DNA from 3 places in the Peribacillus sp. B2I2 genome. Region 3 is predicted to be linked to each of the others. Evidence: riboswitches for the same ligand, from Rfam matches in the RefSeq annotation. Region 3 holds a riboswitch; each other region holds the start of a gene.
The links. Region 3 has a riboswitch for S-adenosylmethionine ahead of mtnW (2,3-diketo-5-methylthiopentyl-1-phosphate enolase). Riboswitches for the same ligand answer to the same signal wherever they lie in the genome.
Positions count from the first base shown of each region.

Region 1: it holds a riboswitch for S-adenosylmethionine, as region 3 does, so the genes downstream of both, ABIE66_RS05815 (methionine ABC transporter ATP-binding protein) here and mtnW (2,3-diketo-5-methylthiopentyl-1-phosphate enolase) in region 3, are expected to answer to the same signal.
Region 2: it holds a riboswitch for S-adenosylmethionine, as region 3 does, so the genes downstream of both, ABIE66_RS05770 (methionine biosynthesis PLP-dependent protein) here and mtnW (2,3-diketo-5-methylthiopentyl-1-phosphate enolase) in region 3, are expected to answer to the same signal.

Region 1 covers NZ_JBGCCB010000001.1:1,151,877-1,156,902, forward strand. The annotation lists gene ABIE66_RS05800 (iron-containing alcohol dehydrogenase family protein) at 1-141, opposite strand, end outside; gene ABIE66_RS05805 (MetQ/NlpA family ABC transporter substrate-binding protein) at 206-1,027, opposite strand; gene ABIE66_RS05810 (methionine ABC transporter permease) at 1,080-1,748, opposite strand; gene ABIE66_RS05815 (methionine ABC transporter ATP-binding protein) at 1,735-2,751, opposite strand; SAM riboswitch class I at 2,819-2,923, opposite strand; gene ABIE66_RS05820 (MBL fold metallo-hydrolase) at 3,210-4,034, shown strand; gene ABIE66_RS05825 (hypothetical protein) at 4,281-4,469, opposite strand; gene ABIE66_RS05830 (YheE family protein) at 4,561-4,764, opposite strand; gene ABIE66_RS05835 (YheC/YheD family protein) at 4,828-5,026, opposite strand, start outside.
Region 2 covers NZ_JBGCCB010000001.1:1,141,531-1,146,556, forward strand. The annotation lists gene ABIE66_RS05755 (ABC transporter ATP-binding protein) at 1-677, shown strand, start outside; gene ABIE66_RS05760 (type B 50S ribosomal protein L31) at 815-1,063, shown strand; gene metC (cystathionine beta-lyase) at 1,174-2,355, opposite strand; gene ABIE66_RS05770 (methionine biosynthesis PLP-dependent protein) at 2,352-3,464, opposite strand; SAM riboswitch class I at 3,550-3,663, opposite strand; gene fumC (class II fumarate hydratase) at 4,010-5,026, shown strand, end outside.
Region 3 covers NZ_JBGCCB010000001.1:3,181,699-3,186,724, reverse strand. The annotation lists gene ABIE66_RS15685 (nitrilase-related carbon-nitrogen hydrolase) at 1-289, opposite strand, end outside; gene ABIE66_RS15680 (pyridoxal phosphate-dependent aminotransferase) at 388-1,560, shown strand; SAM riboswitch class I at 1,685-1,837, shown strand; gene mtnW (2,3-diketo-5-methylthiopentyl-1-phosphate enolase) at 1,944-3,176, shown strand; gene ABIE66_RS15670 (2-hydroxy-3-keto-5-methylthiopentenyl-1-phosphate phosphatase) at 3,183-3,842, shown strand; gene ABIE66_RS15665 (methylthioribulose 1-phosphate dehydratase) at 3,839-4,468, shown strand; gene ABIE66_RS15660 (cupin domain-containing protein) at 4,493-5,026, shown strand.

The DNA.
Region 1 (5,026 bases), 2.0 Mb from region 3:
AACTTTCCATGATTTTCTTCCATGAATAACGAGCACTTTACGAATGTTCGCTTTACTCAGTTTTGCTTCCAGTGTTTCAAGGACATTAGCTTTACAGGCATAATAGGCTGGGCCGCTGCGGACTTCCAGTAGGGTATTCATATTCGTTCTCCTTAATGTAAAGGCCTGTTTCCCTGAAAAGGGAAAGCAGGCCTCGATTATTTGATCATTTCATCCAATCTGGTTTTCCGAATCCGGCAAAATTGCTATCGATCACTTTTTCAAACTGGGCGGATTCCACTACTGATTTAATATCTTTGGCAAATTGAGCGTCTACATCTTTTGTATTCACTGCAACAACGTTTCGATACATATCTGGCATCTTTTCTAAAACAAGGGCATCCTGGAGGTCCATTTTCGCTGCGAGAGCGAAATTACCAGGGACAGCTGATAGGTCAACACTGTCTGTTGCGCGGGGCAATTGAGCGGATTCCAATGGCTTGAATTGGATGTTTTTTGGATTTTCCGTTACATCCTTTTCAGAAATTTTTAAAGGGTCTACATCTGGGTCAACCTCGATCAATTTTTCATCAACCAGCACTTTAAGTGCACGTGCAAGGTTAACCGGATCATTGGGCAATGCAAGGGATGTACCGTCTTTAATTTCTTTCAACGATTTATATTTGTTCGAGTATATGCCCATTGGTGCTGTTGGAACTATGATAAGGTCGGAAAGCGTTAGATCATTTTCTTTAGCGAAGTTATCCATGTACACTTTATGCTGGAATAGGTTGGCGTCGATCGAGTTGTTGCCAAGCGACTTATTCGGCTGGATATAGTCGGTGAACTCTACGATCTCTATTTTGTAACCGAGATCTTCCAGACCTGGCTGGATTGCTTCTTTAACCATATCGGCGTATGGCCCGGTAGTCGCCCCGATCTTCAATTCTTTTTTGTCTTCAGTTTTTGGGGATGCATCATCGCTTCCGCAAGCTGCCAAGCCAAGGGCAAGTGCACAGACTGATAATAACGAAGCTATCTTCTTCATTTGAAATTCCTCCTGAAATATATGTATTGAATCATTGAAAAAATGACTGATTCTATCGTTTGTTAACTAAGTATGAGGCTTTGTCACCAACCATTTGAATGATTTGTACAAGGCAGATCAACACGACGATCGTCGTGATCATGACCGTGTTGTCATAACGGTAATAGCCGTACCTGATGGCCAGGTCACCAATTCCCCCTCCGCCGATTGTCCCTGCCATTGCTGAGTAACCGATCAGTGAAATGGTCGTTAATGTCAGCCCCTGAATGATTCCCGGTTTTGCCTCCGGAAGAAGTACATCCTTGATGATCATCCATGGAGTGGCCCCCACGGCAATTGCAGCTTCAATCACTCCTTTGTCTATTTCACGTAATGCCGATTCCACGATCCTTGCAAAAAAAGGTATCGCGGATACGGACAGGGAAACAGAAGCCGCTCTTGGCCCTATCGTCGATCCAGTAAGCAGTTCCGTTAAAGGAAGGAGGGCGACCAAGAGAATGATGAACGGGATTGAACGGACAATATTGACTGCGAAACCGAGTGATCGATTCACGACGCTATTTTCAAAGAATAAATTCCTAGTTGTCGTAAACAGCAATACTCCAAGTGGTAAACCTATCAGAAGGGCTACCGCAAGGGAAACGCCGACCATATAAATTGTTTCAAGAAAGGCTTTATTAAGATCAGGTAAAATATTGACGATGGAATCAAGAAATGACATGTTTTAACACCTCCACAGAATTGGAACGATTTTTTATATATTCCAATGCCGAATGAATTTCAGCGGCCTCACCGATTAACTCAATGATCAAGATGCCTAAAGGGACATCCTGAATATACTCAATTTTACCGTGCAGGATATTCCCCTTTACTGAATGGGATTGGAGAGCGTCGGAGAGAATCGATTCACCGGCGGTTTGCCCTTCGAATTGAATTTTAATAATCGTTCCTTTACTTTCTTCAATCAAATGTGAGGGAAGTTCGAAATCCAATACACTGCTGATGAATTGCTTCGTTAATTCCTGCTTTGGCTGTGAAAATATTTCATAAACGGAACCTTCTTCAATTACCCGCCCATCTTGCATGACGGCGACTCGGTGGCATAGTTCTTTGACCACTTCCATTTCATGTGTAATCAACACGATGGTGATCCCGAGCTCCCTGCTTATCTTTTTTAATAACTGTAAAATCGCTTTTGTTGTTGTTGGATCAAGGGCTGAAGTCGCTTCATCACATAACAGTACGGTGGGGTCATTTGCTAAGGCCCGGGCTATGCCGACCCGTTGCTTCTGTCCACCGCTAAGCTGTGCCGGATAGACATCTTTTTTATCACTGAGACCTACGATTTCCAGCAATTCCAATACACGTAACCTGATGGCGTCCTTCGATTGATGCGCGGCCTTTAAGGCGAAAGCGACATTTTCATAAACGGTTTTTGAACTGACCAAGGAAAAGTGTTGAAATATCATTCCGATTTTTTGACGTTGTTTACGAAGCTCTTTACTTGATAAAGAGGTTAAATCAATGCCGTCAATGATGATATTTCCAGCTGTCGGACGTTCAAGCAAATTCAAGCAGCGGAGTAATGAGCTTTTTCCAGCTCCGCTGTAGCCGACAATTCCATACACTTCGCCTTTTTGAATGGTTAAAGATACGTTATCCACTCCGATAACTCGGTTTTTCTTCGTGATGTATTCCTTTCGGACTGAACGGATTTCAATCATGATCCTTCCCCCTTAAACATAAAAAACTGCCTCTATCATTCAGAAAGAGGCAGCGAAATTATATCTCGTCTTATCTTTCAGAATGCAAACATTCTGCAGGAAGTGGCACCGTTCCCGAAGGGCGGTTGCCGGACATCACAGGGCCTGATCCCTCCGTCACTCTTGATAAGTAAATTATTATTTTAGAATATTTCAAGTTTTATAATATAATCTATAATATTTGTAAAATTCCACAATGTCAATCGTTTCTGTGATTTGGTGATAGTTTTTTTTCGATAATGTTCCGTGCGGTTCATTAAAACCATTCCAGTCAAAAGGGCTCTGAGTCAATAATCCGTCTTTTACATCCAGATATTCCATTATTTCCTTGTCAAAAGGGTAAAGAGATAATACATTTATTATAATAAAGTGAAAAAGGGAGAAAAAACTATTTTTGTACAATGATGGGGTGGAAATGCATGATAGAGATTAAGACGGTAAATGATGTGGTTTGTGTGCACGGGACTCCTGGCGGGATCAAGTCGGGGATGAGTGTCTATGTTTTTTTAACGGATGGGCTATTGATAGATACTGGCGCACAGATTTTATTGGAAGGACTTATTCCATTCTATGAGTCCGCAGACTTCGATGCAGTTGCCCTTACGCACTATCATGAGGACCATACGGGAGGCGCTGCCTGGATAAAGGAACATAAAAAGGTTCCGATATTCATTCATCCGATGTCGGTTGATGCTTGTGCGAAGGATGCTGAATATCCTGAATATCGTAAAATGTTTTGGGGAAAAAGAGACGCCTTTAAGGCTGAGCCGCTAGGCAAGGCCATTCATTCCCGCACCCAAACGTGGGAGCCGATTTTTACCCCTGGTCATGCGAAGGACCATATGGTGTATTTGAATCACAGCACTGGCATGCTCTTTTCAGGAGACCTTTTCGTAACACCAAAAACAAAGCTTATCTTACGGGAAGAGTCTGTCCCGATCATCATCGATTCCATAAAAAAATTACTCCGATATGACTTTGGGGAAGTGTTTTGCTGCCATGCTGGGCATGTGCCAGACGGAAAGGAAATGTTTCGAAAAAAACTCGAATATTTGGAAAACCTCCAAGGTGAAATTTTACGCTTACATGATCAAGGGCATACAGTCCATGAAATCCAGCAAGTCGTTTTACCGAATCGCTATCCCCTTATCGAGATATCTGGACATGAATGGGATTCAGAGCATATCATAACTTCGATATTAAACGAAAATGTTTTGAATGATAGGGAGAATGGAACTATTTGAATATTAACAATAGATATTGAAAGGACGAGCTCTGATATTACTGCTTTTAGCATAATACCAAATGCCTGCGGGGGATAGAATGCGGGAATTGGAAAAGGCAAGCAGACAGCATGTTGTAATATTTAGTTTGCACTCAAACAACTTCCATCCGGGAAGTTGTTTTTTATGGAGGGGGTGCTTTACATAAAAAAACATTTGATAGTGGGGAATATAGTGGAGCTCCCCAAAAAGGGAGCCCACGAGTGTTTATTTATTGATATTGGGATCTGTTTCATCATAAAAATCATGTGCTTCCTCGATGTTCTGAAGGTTAGCGACTTCATACACATTTCCGCCTGCCATTCCTTCATTGATTATTCGATCGATATCGAGGAAAACGGAATCCTTGCCATCATATTCGGTATCCTTCAAAAATGTCATTTTTTCTTTATCCAAAATAAATCCCTCCTAGCCTTTTCTTTAGTTTAGGCAAAGGAGGGATTTTTATTCCGTTCAGGGGGTTAATGAATGAAAAAGGGGAAAGGGCTCATTCATATACATGGTAGACCATTAAGTCATGGATCATGCTTTTGAGTTGGGTTTCATCTGTTTCGGAAGGTGGGTTGGCTGTCCATTCGATGGAACCATCTTTATGGTATAAGGCTTTGATTGCCTCCTTTTTGAAATAAAATGAAATTTTCCATCCTGGCAGATTCTTATGCAGTGGTGCCCACTGAAAATGGGTGATCATATGTATAACCTCCATATATGCTGTCTTTCATATCATTATAATGTAAAACGGCAGCTGGAGGTGTCATTTTATTGTCAGGTTGGAAAAAGTCAATTCAATGAAAAGATTTTTTAAATGCAAAAGCCGGTTAGCTTCAATTTCCTCTTCATCGAACTGCATGGGTTTTGAGTTCACTTCGTATATGAAGAGCGAACCCGATTCATCTTCCCCTACATCAATGGAAAATTCTCCGAGAAACCCGATTTTTTTCGAAAGAGTCTCA
Region 2 (5,026 bases), 2.0 Mb from region 3:
CCTTCTCAGCTAAGCAAGGGGAAACGATCGCTTTAGTTGGCCATACTGGATCAGGAAAAAGTTCCATAATGAATTTATTGTTCCGTTTTTATGACAGTAGTGAAGGGCAAATCAAAATTGACGGAAGAAATATTTTGGATATTCCCCATCAAACGCTTAGGGAGCATATGGGAATCGTCCTCCAGGATCCCTATTTATTTACTGGCACCATCGCTTCCAATATCAGTCTGAATCATAAAGGCATCACAAGGGAAATGGTTGAAAAATCATTAAGGGATGTAGGGGGCGACAAAGTGCTGAAGCATCTTCCTTTAGGGCTAGATGAACCTGTGATTGAAAAAGGAGGAACGTTGTCTTCTGGACAGCGGCAGCTAATCTCTTTTGCACGTGCTCTTGCATTCAATCCGGCGATATTTATTTTGGATGAAGCGACGGCAAGCATCGACACAGAAACCGAGGCAATTATCCAGAAGGGAATGGAAGTGCTGAAAAAAGGGAGAACGACCTTCATCATTGCACATAGACTCTCCACGATTAAAAATGCCGACCAAATTCTGGTACTGGATAAAGGTCGGATTGCTGAGCAAGGTACACATGAAGAATTAATGGAACTAAAAGGGAAGTACTATCAAATGTATGAGCTGCAGGCTGGGCCGCATAAAGGGATGGCCGGTTGAAATACAATTGAATAAGTAAGGATAATCAAGATTAAACTATTAATGAAGGTGCCGTTATTGGCACCTTCAAGCACAATGCTTGATAATAGTAATCATTACGCTTAACATATACCTATACTAACGATGAGGTGATAATAGTGAAACAAGAAATTCATCCCGATTATCGACAAGTAGTATTCATGGATACCAACAGCGGTTATAAATTCTTGACAGGTTCCACGAAAACATCCAATGAAACGATCGAATGGGAAGACGGCCAAACGTATCCATTATTAAAAGTGGAGATCAGTTCAGATACGCACCCTTTTTATACTGGAAAGCAGAAGTTTGCTGAAAAAGGCGGACGAGTGGATCGCTTCCTGGATAAATATAATATGAAGAAATGAGAGTAAGGCCGTCGGGAAATCGTTGGCCTTTTTTTATGGATGGGTTTAACAAGAATTAAAATGATGCAAACAAAAAGGGTGCCCATAAATATGGGGCACCCATCCTTTTTTCATTTCGCAGCAATTGCTTCGCCTTTTGCAATATTTACAAGGGCCGCATCGAAGTCCTTGATTAAATCGTCCGGATTTTCAAGTCCGACAGAGAGACGAAGCAAGCTGTTCGTGATGCCCCGCTTTTCCCTTTCATCAGCAGGCATGGCAGCGTGGGACATTTTGGCCGGGTAGGATAATATCGATTCGACAGCTCCAAGGCTTACGGCAAAAACAGGAAGCTCGACAGAGTTCACGAAAGAGCGGAAGACTTCTTCGCTTTCCAATTCAAATGATAGGACCGCCCCGGCTCCAAGTGACTGGCCTTCCTGGATGGCGTGCTGTGGATGATCTGCTAGGCCGGGATAATACACTTTTTTAACCAAGGGCTGCTTCTTTAAGTAGGCGGCAATCTTTTCTGCCCCTTTTTGGGAGTGCTCCATTCTAACGGACAAGGTCTTCAGACCTCTCATTACTAGCCAGGCGTCCTGGACACCAAGAACCGCTCCAAAGGAGTTTTGGAGGGAACCGAGTCTTACTGCCAATTCAGGATCTTTCACTACAGCAAGTCCAGCTACCACATCACTATGTCCGGATAAAAACTTCGTCGCGCTATGAAGGACAACATCAGCGCCCAGATTCAGTGGTTTCTGTAATGCTGGCGTCAAGAATGTATTATCAACAAAACTTAAGGCCCCGGCTGTTTTTGCGATATCACATACGGCTTTAATATCGGTCACTTTAAGTAATGGATTTGAAGGCGTTTCGATGTATATGGCACTCGTATTTGGCTTAATGGCCGCTTTGACGCTTTCAAGGTCCGTCATGTCAACGAAAGTATGCTCAATATTGAAACGTGTCAAAACACTTGTGACCATCCTGAACGTTCCGCCATACACATCTTCGGAAATGACGATATGGTCTCCGGCAGACAACAGTAGGAAAGCTGTTGAAATGGCTGCCATTCCTGATGAAAAGGCAAAACCGTGTGTACCTTCCTCAAGTTCGGCAATGATATCTTCCAGCGCTTCGCGAGTTGGGTTCCCGCTTCTGCTGTAATCATATTTACCGAATTGATCGATATCGGATTGATGGAAAGTGGAAGCGTGCTGAATGGGGACGCTCACACCGCCTGTTGCCGAATCGAATTTATGTTGATTATGGAGTAATTTGGTTTCAAAGCTAAAATCATGATCGGTCATCGTAGTGCCTCCCTTTTTACGTGTGCGAATGCTTGCTGTAAATCCTGAATCAAATCGTCGCTGTCCTCAATGCCGACGGAGAAGCGAAGCAGGCGATTACAAACCCCATTGGCCGTTCTGACTTCAAGCGGTATATCGGCATGTGTTTGTGTAGCAGGATAGGTGATGAAGCTTTCGACCCCTCCAAGGCTTTCTGCAAACGAAATTAATGAGAGTGATTGTAAAAATGGGTTGACCGCCGCTTCTTCAATGATGCGGAAGGAAATCATGCCGCCCCTACCGGGATACAATACGTCCGTAACACAATCATGTTCCGACAAGTAATCTACAAGTACCTTTGCATTCTTTTCATGACGATCCATCCGCAATGCCAGGGTTTTCATTCCGCGCATCAACAGCCAAGAATCAAAGGGGCTCAAGACAGCACCAGTACCATTATGATGGAAGGCAAGTGCATCACATAATTCCGCGCCGCTGGCCACGATCAGTCCGGCGAGCACATCATTATGACCACCGAGATACTTGGTAGCACTGTGAATCACAATATCCGCTCCAAGCAGGATGGGTTGTTGAATAAGAGGCGTGTAAAAAGTATTATCAACGATTAACAATAAATCAAATCGTTTGGCCAATGCGGCAACGGCGCTAATATCCGTTTGCTGCATAAGAGGGTTAGTGGGAGTTTCAATGAAGATGGCTTTCGTGTGAGGAGTGATGGCTTTTTCGATATCCTCCAAACAACAAGTGTTCACATAGTCACACTGCAACCCCCATTTCTTAAAACCTTGTTCTAACAGACGATATGTACCCCCATAAAGATCTTCGCTGACAATCCATGCATCACCTGATTTAAATAAGGCCAGTATAGTAGAAATGGCTGCCATTCCTGAACTGCAGGCATATCCTTGGTCGCCTTTTTCCAGATCGGCGATGGATCGTTCCAATAGTTGGCGTGTAGGATTACCTGTCCTTGTGTAATCGAATCCAGTCGATTGACCGATTCCTTCGTGGCGAAAAGCAGTTGAAAAGTATACCGGCGGATTGACTGTTCCTGTCGCCGTTTCGCTGCGATTTCCTAATTGAGCAAGATATGTTTCAGTTTTGTACATAGTTTTCACTGCTCCTTTGAGTTATATAAAATAAAAAAAGTCTTCTTTAAGAAGAAGACTTTGATTAAGTAGGGACGAGTCATTCTTCTTATCTTCCAAGTTCACAAACTTGTGGAATTAGCACCTTTTCATTGGTTTGAAACAAATGAAGGTTGCTGAGGTGTCATCGGGCCATTCCCTATACCTCTCTCGATAAGAGTTTAGATTATTCAATTTCTTTTGAATTTACTATAAATACAAAATACTGTCAAGAACAAGTTTGATGGATTTTGCTTCGATGTTCATGACTAGGTCTATTGGAGCCTAGCGGTGTCAACACTTTACGTGTCTAAAAAAGAATATCCGGAATTTTCATGTGGTCAAGGATAATCCTGAATGATCCTGTTGAATTAATTGAATTTTTCAGAAAAAGGGGAGGCTTGGCCGGATATTTTTGCTTTAAAATAATAAAGTTTGTACAATGTAAGGAGAGAGAATAATACGACATTATTCATTTCATATACTTAAGGTCTTCGATGAATAGTGCAAACATAGGAGGAGAACACATGGATTACAGAATCGAACGAGATACGATGGGTGAAGTGAAAGTTCCTGCCGATAAATATTGGGGAGCACAGACCGAGAGAAGCCGTAACAATTTCAAAATTGGTAATGAAAAAATGCCGATTGAATTGGTTCGTGCATTTGCATACGTTAAACAAGCTGCGGCAAAGGTGAACTATGATCTCGGTGATCTTTCGGAAGTTAAAAAGAATGCCATCGTTAAGATTTGCGGCGAAATCCTTGAAGGTACGCTTGATGAACATTTCCCGCTTGTAGTTTGGCAAACGGGAAGCGGGACGCAAAGTAATATGAACGTGAATGAAGTGGTCGCTAACAAAGGGAATGAATGGTTAAAAGAAAATGGTGAATCGGAAACACTTCACCCGAATGATGATGTAAACAAGGCACAAAGCTCCAATGATACTTTCCCGACCGCCATGCATATTGCAGCCTTTATGGAGGTCGCTGAAAAGTTGGTTCCTGCCATCAAAGAACTTCGTGATACATTCGATTCAAAAGAAAAAGAGTTTTGGGATGTCGTGAAGATTGGCCGGACGCATCTTCAAGATGCAACACCACTGACATTAGGACAAGAAATTTCTGGCTGGAAAGCGATGCTTGATAAAGATTTAGCGATGATTGAGGAAAGCAGCCAAAAATTATTGAACCTGGCTCTAGGCGGAACGGCTGTAGGAACAGGAATCAATACAAAAAAAGAATTCCCGGGACTTTCAGCAAAACAAATTGCAGCGGATACAGGACATCCTTTCGTCACATCGGATAATAAGTTCCATGCATTGACAAGCCATAACGAAATCGTTTATGCACACGGTGCTTTGAAAGCATTGGCAGCAGATTTAATGAAAATTGCAAACGATGTCAGATGGCTGGCAAGTGGCCCTAGAAGCGGAATCGGCGAAATAGCCATTCCTGAAAATGAGCCAGGCAGTTCCATCATGCCGGGTAAAGTCAATCCAACACAGAGTGAAGCGCTTACCATGATTGCGACACAAATCGTG
Region 3 (5,026 bases):
TGTTGTTATAGATGCCCTTGCTTGCTTTTTTGGCAACGGAACCCCCAATTATGTGAAACTGGTGTTTCTTTGCCTGATCTTTTAAACATTCAATCGTTTTTTCTGCTTCTTCATCAGCAATCTCATTTAACCTGGTCAAGTCGTATCCTGTTGACCAAAGCTCTGGTAAAATAACGATATCGGGTTTTGACATTGCTGCTTTTCCCAACCATTGTTCTGCAACCTGAAAATTGATATCTGGTTGCCCGAAGGCAATATCCATTTGAATGCAGGCAATCTTCCACTTCATCGTTTAAAACCCCACATGTAAAAAATGCTTTACAAGACTATGATAAACATATATCATTTGTGACTAGAATTTCAAGAAATTTCAGAGAAGGTGTATAAATGTTGCAATTCGAAAAATCCAGACAACTTCAAAAACTGCCCAAGCAATTTTTTGCCTCTCTAGTCGCAAAAGTCAATGCGATTACGGCGCAGGGTCATGATGTCATTAATTTAGGCCAGGGAAATCCTGATCAACCGACGCCTGAACATATCGTGAAAAGTTTGCAGGTTGCCGCTGAAAAAACCATTAATCATAAATATTCGCCGTTTCGGGGACATCAATATTTAAAAGATGCTGCTGCCGTCTTTTATGAACGTGAATATGGTGTCAAGCTGGATCCGAATAGTGAAGTGGCGATTCTCTTCGGGGGAAAGGCAGGTCTTGTCGAACTGCCGCAGTGTTTATTGAATCCAGGTGATACGATCCTTGTTCCAGACCCCGGCTATCCGGATTATCTTTCCGGTGTCGTTTTAGCACAGGCAAAGACCGAACTGATGCCCTTGACAGAAGAAAATGATTTTCTTCCGAAATACAATGACATACATAAAGAAGTGCTAGATAAAGCCAAAATGATGTTTTTGAACTATCCGAATAATCCCACAGGTGCTTCTGCAACTGAAAGTTTCTTTGATGAAACCGTCTCCTTTGCAAAAGAGCATTCGATTTGCGTGGTCCACGATTTCGCTTATGGGGCGATAGGATTCGACGGAAAAAAACCGATAAGCTTTCTCCAGGCAGAAGGAGCGAAGGATGTAGGGATAGAAATTTACACACTATCGAAAACATTCAATATGGCAGGGTGGAGAGTCGGTTTTGCAGTGGGGAATAAAAGTGTCATAGAAGCTCTTGAACTATTGCAAGACCATCTTTATGTTAGTCTCTTTCCAGCGATACAGGAAGCAGCGGCAAGCGCGTTACTGGACTCGCAGAGCTGTGTAGAGGAGTTAGTGAAGATGTATGAGGGACGCAGGAATGTTTTCATTGAGGGATTGAGGGCAATCGGCTGGGATGTCAAAGCTCCTAAAGCATCATTCTTTGCCTGGCTCAAGGTACCAAAAGGTTTTACGTCCGAGAGTTTTGCAGACTATCTATTAACGCATGCCCACGTAGCTGTTGCCGCAGGGAATGGATTCGGTGAATTTGGCGAAGGTTACGTCAGGGTAGGGCTTCTGACTTCGGAAGAACGGCTTGAAGAGGCTGTGGAACGGATACGTACATTAAAATTATTTTAACGGAGGATTCAATTTATCCACGGTTAAATAGACAAAAACTTATTGACAAAGTATGGATTACGTGTCAGAATACAAAATAAATTCTTAATCTTTCGATACTTGAATGTAACTATATATCAGCGTTTTCTTATTTTGAGCAGGTGGAGGGACTAGCCCTATGAAGCCCAGCAACCGACCGTAATTCCATTGTAAAATGGGGCGGAATTCTTCGCCGGATTTTCTTGAAATCCACAAGGCACGGTGCTAATTCTTGCAGCCAATGGCTGGGAGATAAGAAGATGGCTTTTTAAAGCCTCTTCTTTATGAAGGGGCTTTTGCCATTTTGAGACCATTTCAGGTTAATGACTTCGAGAGTTTAACTAACGTGATATAGGAGTGATCAAATGAGCGAGATAGTCGCTACTTATTTAATTCATGACTTTAATGGAAATCATGAGAAAAAAGCAGAAAGCATTGCCTTAGGATTGACTGTGGGAACATGGACGGACCTGCCCCATTTGGTCCAGAAGCAACTGGAAAAACATAAGGGTCGTGTCGTATCGGTGACACCACTATCTGAAGAAGAGAGGGCAAACAGATATTTAAATCGTAAAGTGTACCGTTCACTAATTAAGATTGCCTATCCGGCAGGGAATTTCTCCAATGATTTACCTGCTATCCTCACGACGGTCTTCGGCAAACTTTCATTGGACGGAGAAATAAAACTTATCGACTTGGATTTTGTCGGTGAGATTCAAAAAGCTTTCCCAGGGCCGCAATTTGGCATTGCAGGCATAAGGGAAAAGATTGACGTATATAACCGGCCCCTGGTGATGAGCATCTTTAAAGGTGTATTAGGAAGGGACCTAGCCTTCCATAATGAGCAACTGAAGCGACAAGCATTAGGAGGTGTCGACCTAGTTAAAGATGATGAGATTCTCTTCGACCAGGAACAGACTCCATTTTTCGATAGAATAAAAACTGGAAAACGAATATTGAATGAAGTCTATGAGACCACTGGCCACCGAACTTTATACGCTGTCAATCTATCAGGGAAAACATTTGAATTATTGGATAAGGCAGAGCAAGCTGCTGAAGCAGGGGCGGATGCTTTATTGTTCAACGTTCATACATATGGTTTGGATGTATTACAGGCCTTGAGTGAGCATGATCGAATCAGGCTACCGATCATGGCGCACCCCGCTTTTAGCGGGGCATTGGCATCTTCATCATTTTATGGGATCGGCTATCCATTATTACTTGGTAAATTAGTAAGGTTATCAGGTGCGGATTTATCCTTATTCCCATCCCCTTATGGAAATGTCGCCCTTGAAAAAAAGGAGACATTGGCGATTGCTGAAGCCCTTACAAAAGATGAACCTTCGTGGAAAAAAGCCTTCCCTGTTCCTTCTGCAGGCATTCATCCGGGCATGGTTCCGGACCTAATCAAGGATTTTGGGCTGGATAGTGTGATTAATGCCGGAGGTGGAATTCACGGACACCCTGACGGGGCAGAGGGTGGGGCCAAGGCTTTCCGTTCTGCTGTCGAAGCCGTTCTTGCAGGAAAGGACCTATCTGAAGCGGCGGCTGAGGAAGAAACGCTAAAAAAAGCTCTTGTTTTATGGGGAGGCATGTAAGGAAAAATGAAACCGATCATCTTTTGTGATTTCGACGGAACGATCACCAACACAGATAATATCATTTCCATCATGAAAAAATTTGCGCCTCCGGAATGGGAAGAGTTGAAAGACGGTGTCCTTCAGCAAAAAATCAGTATATCTTCTGGCGTTGGGGATATGTTTTCGCTACTTGATAGTGGCTTGAAGGATGACATCATTCAATATGTATGTGAGTCGGCCGGCATTCGTCCAGGGTTTTATGAATTCGTTGAGTATACGAAACAAGCCAACATCCCTTTATATATTGTAAGCGGAGGCATGGATTTTTTCATTGCACCCCTTTTAAATGATATCTTGCCAACAAAGTCCGTTTATTGCAACCATGCATTTTTTGATAAGGAAAAAATTTATATTGAGTGGCCCCATGCCTGTGATGACCAATGTAAAAATGATTGTGGTTGCTGTAAGCCATCCATTATGAGGGAGATTGCGGGTGCGGATGATTTTAAACTCGTTATTGGAGATTCAGTAACGGATTTTGAAGCGGCAAAACAGGCCGATTTTGTCATAGCCCGTGACATATTGCTTGAAAAATGCGATAGGGAAGGAATTCCACATCAAGGATTTGAAACATTTTTTGATGTAATTGACATTTTAAAACAGCAGGAGGTGGTTAAAGCGTGAACACTCATTCTAAAGAATGGCGGGAGTTGGCAGATATTAAGGCTGAATTGGCCGAAAGAGATTGGTTTATGGGAACTAGCGGGAATTTGTCCATCCGTAAGCCCGAAAGTCCTTTCTTTTATATTACGGCAAGCGGTAAGGATAAAAGGAAGCAATCGGATTCGGACTTTTTACTGGTTGATTTAAAAGGAAAACCAGTTGAAGAAACGGAGTTAAGACCATCGGCCGAAACATTGCTTCATACCGTTATTTACGGGAAAACCAATGCGAACTGTGTACTCCATGTCCATACAGTTGAAAATAATGTGATATCCGAATTGTACGGAGATGAAGGTCATGTTACTTTTCGTAATCATGAAATCATTAAAGCGACCGGACGGTGGGTTGAAGATTCAGAGCTAAGGATTCCTATCGTCTATAATCACGCTGACATTCCGCTGTTATCCGATAAGTTCGAACCACATGTCGAAGAAGACTCTGGCGCTGTGCTGATCCGCAATCACGGTATTACGGTTTGGGGTAAAAGCGGATTCGAAGCTAAAAGAATACTTGAAGCTTGCGAATTTTTATTTCAATATCAACTATTGCTTAATCAACAAAAGGCATTTGCAGGTTCCATAAGATAAAAATCTATAGAGGAGGAATGAATGATGGCGACGATCAGATTCCATGAAACAAACGAAGTTATTGAAAATGGGGAAAAGGTAAAAGGTTTTTTAGAAACACAAGGGGTTATCTATGAGCAATGGGACATTTCGAAATTACCGGCCCATCTTGTGGAAAAATACGATCTGACAGATGCTGACAAGGAGGAAATCCTTTTAACATTCAAATCGGAGATAGCGGAAATTTCCGAGAGAAGAGGCTATAAAGCGCACGATATCATTACATTATCCGATGCAAATCCAAACTTGGATCAAATGCTTGAAAACTTTAAGCAGGAACACCACCATGAAGATGATGAAGTGCGTTTCATAGCAGGCGGAACGAGTATTTTTGCCATTGAAGGCGGCGATAAACAGTGGTTTGATGTACGGCTTAATCCAGGAGATCTAATTAGTGTACCAGAATCCACACGGCATTATTTCACGCTGGCAGAAGATAGAAAAACGGTCGCTGTCCGTATTTTCGTTACAGCGGCAGGATGGGTGCCGATTTACGAAAAGGACGAAGTTCAAGCATGA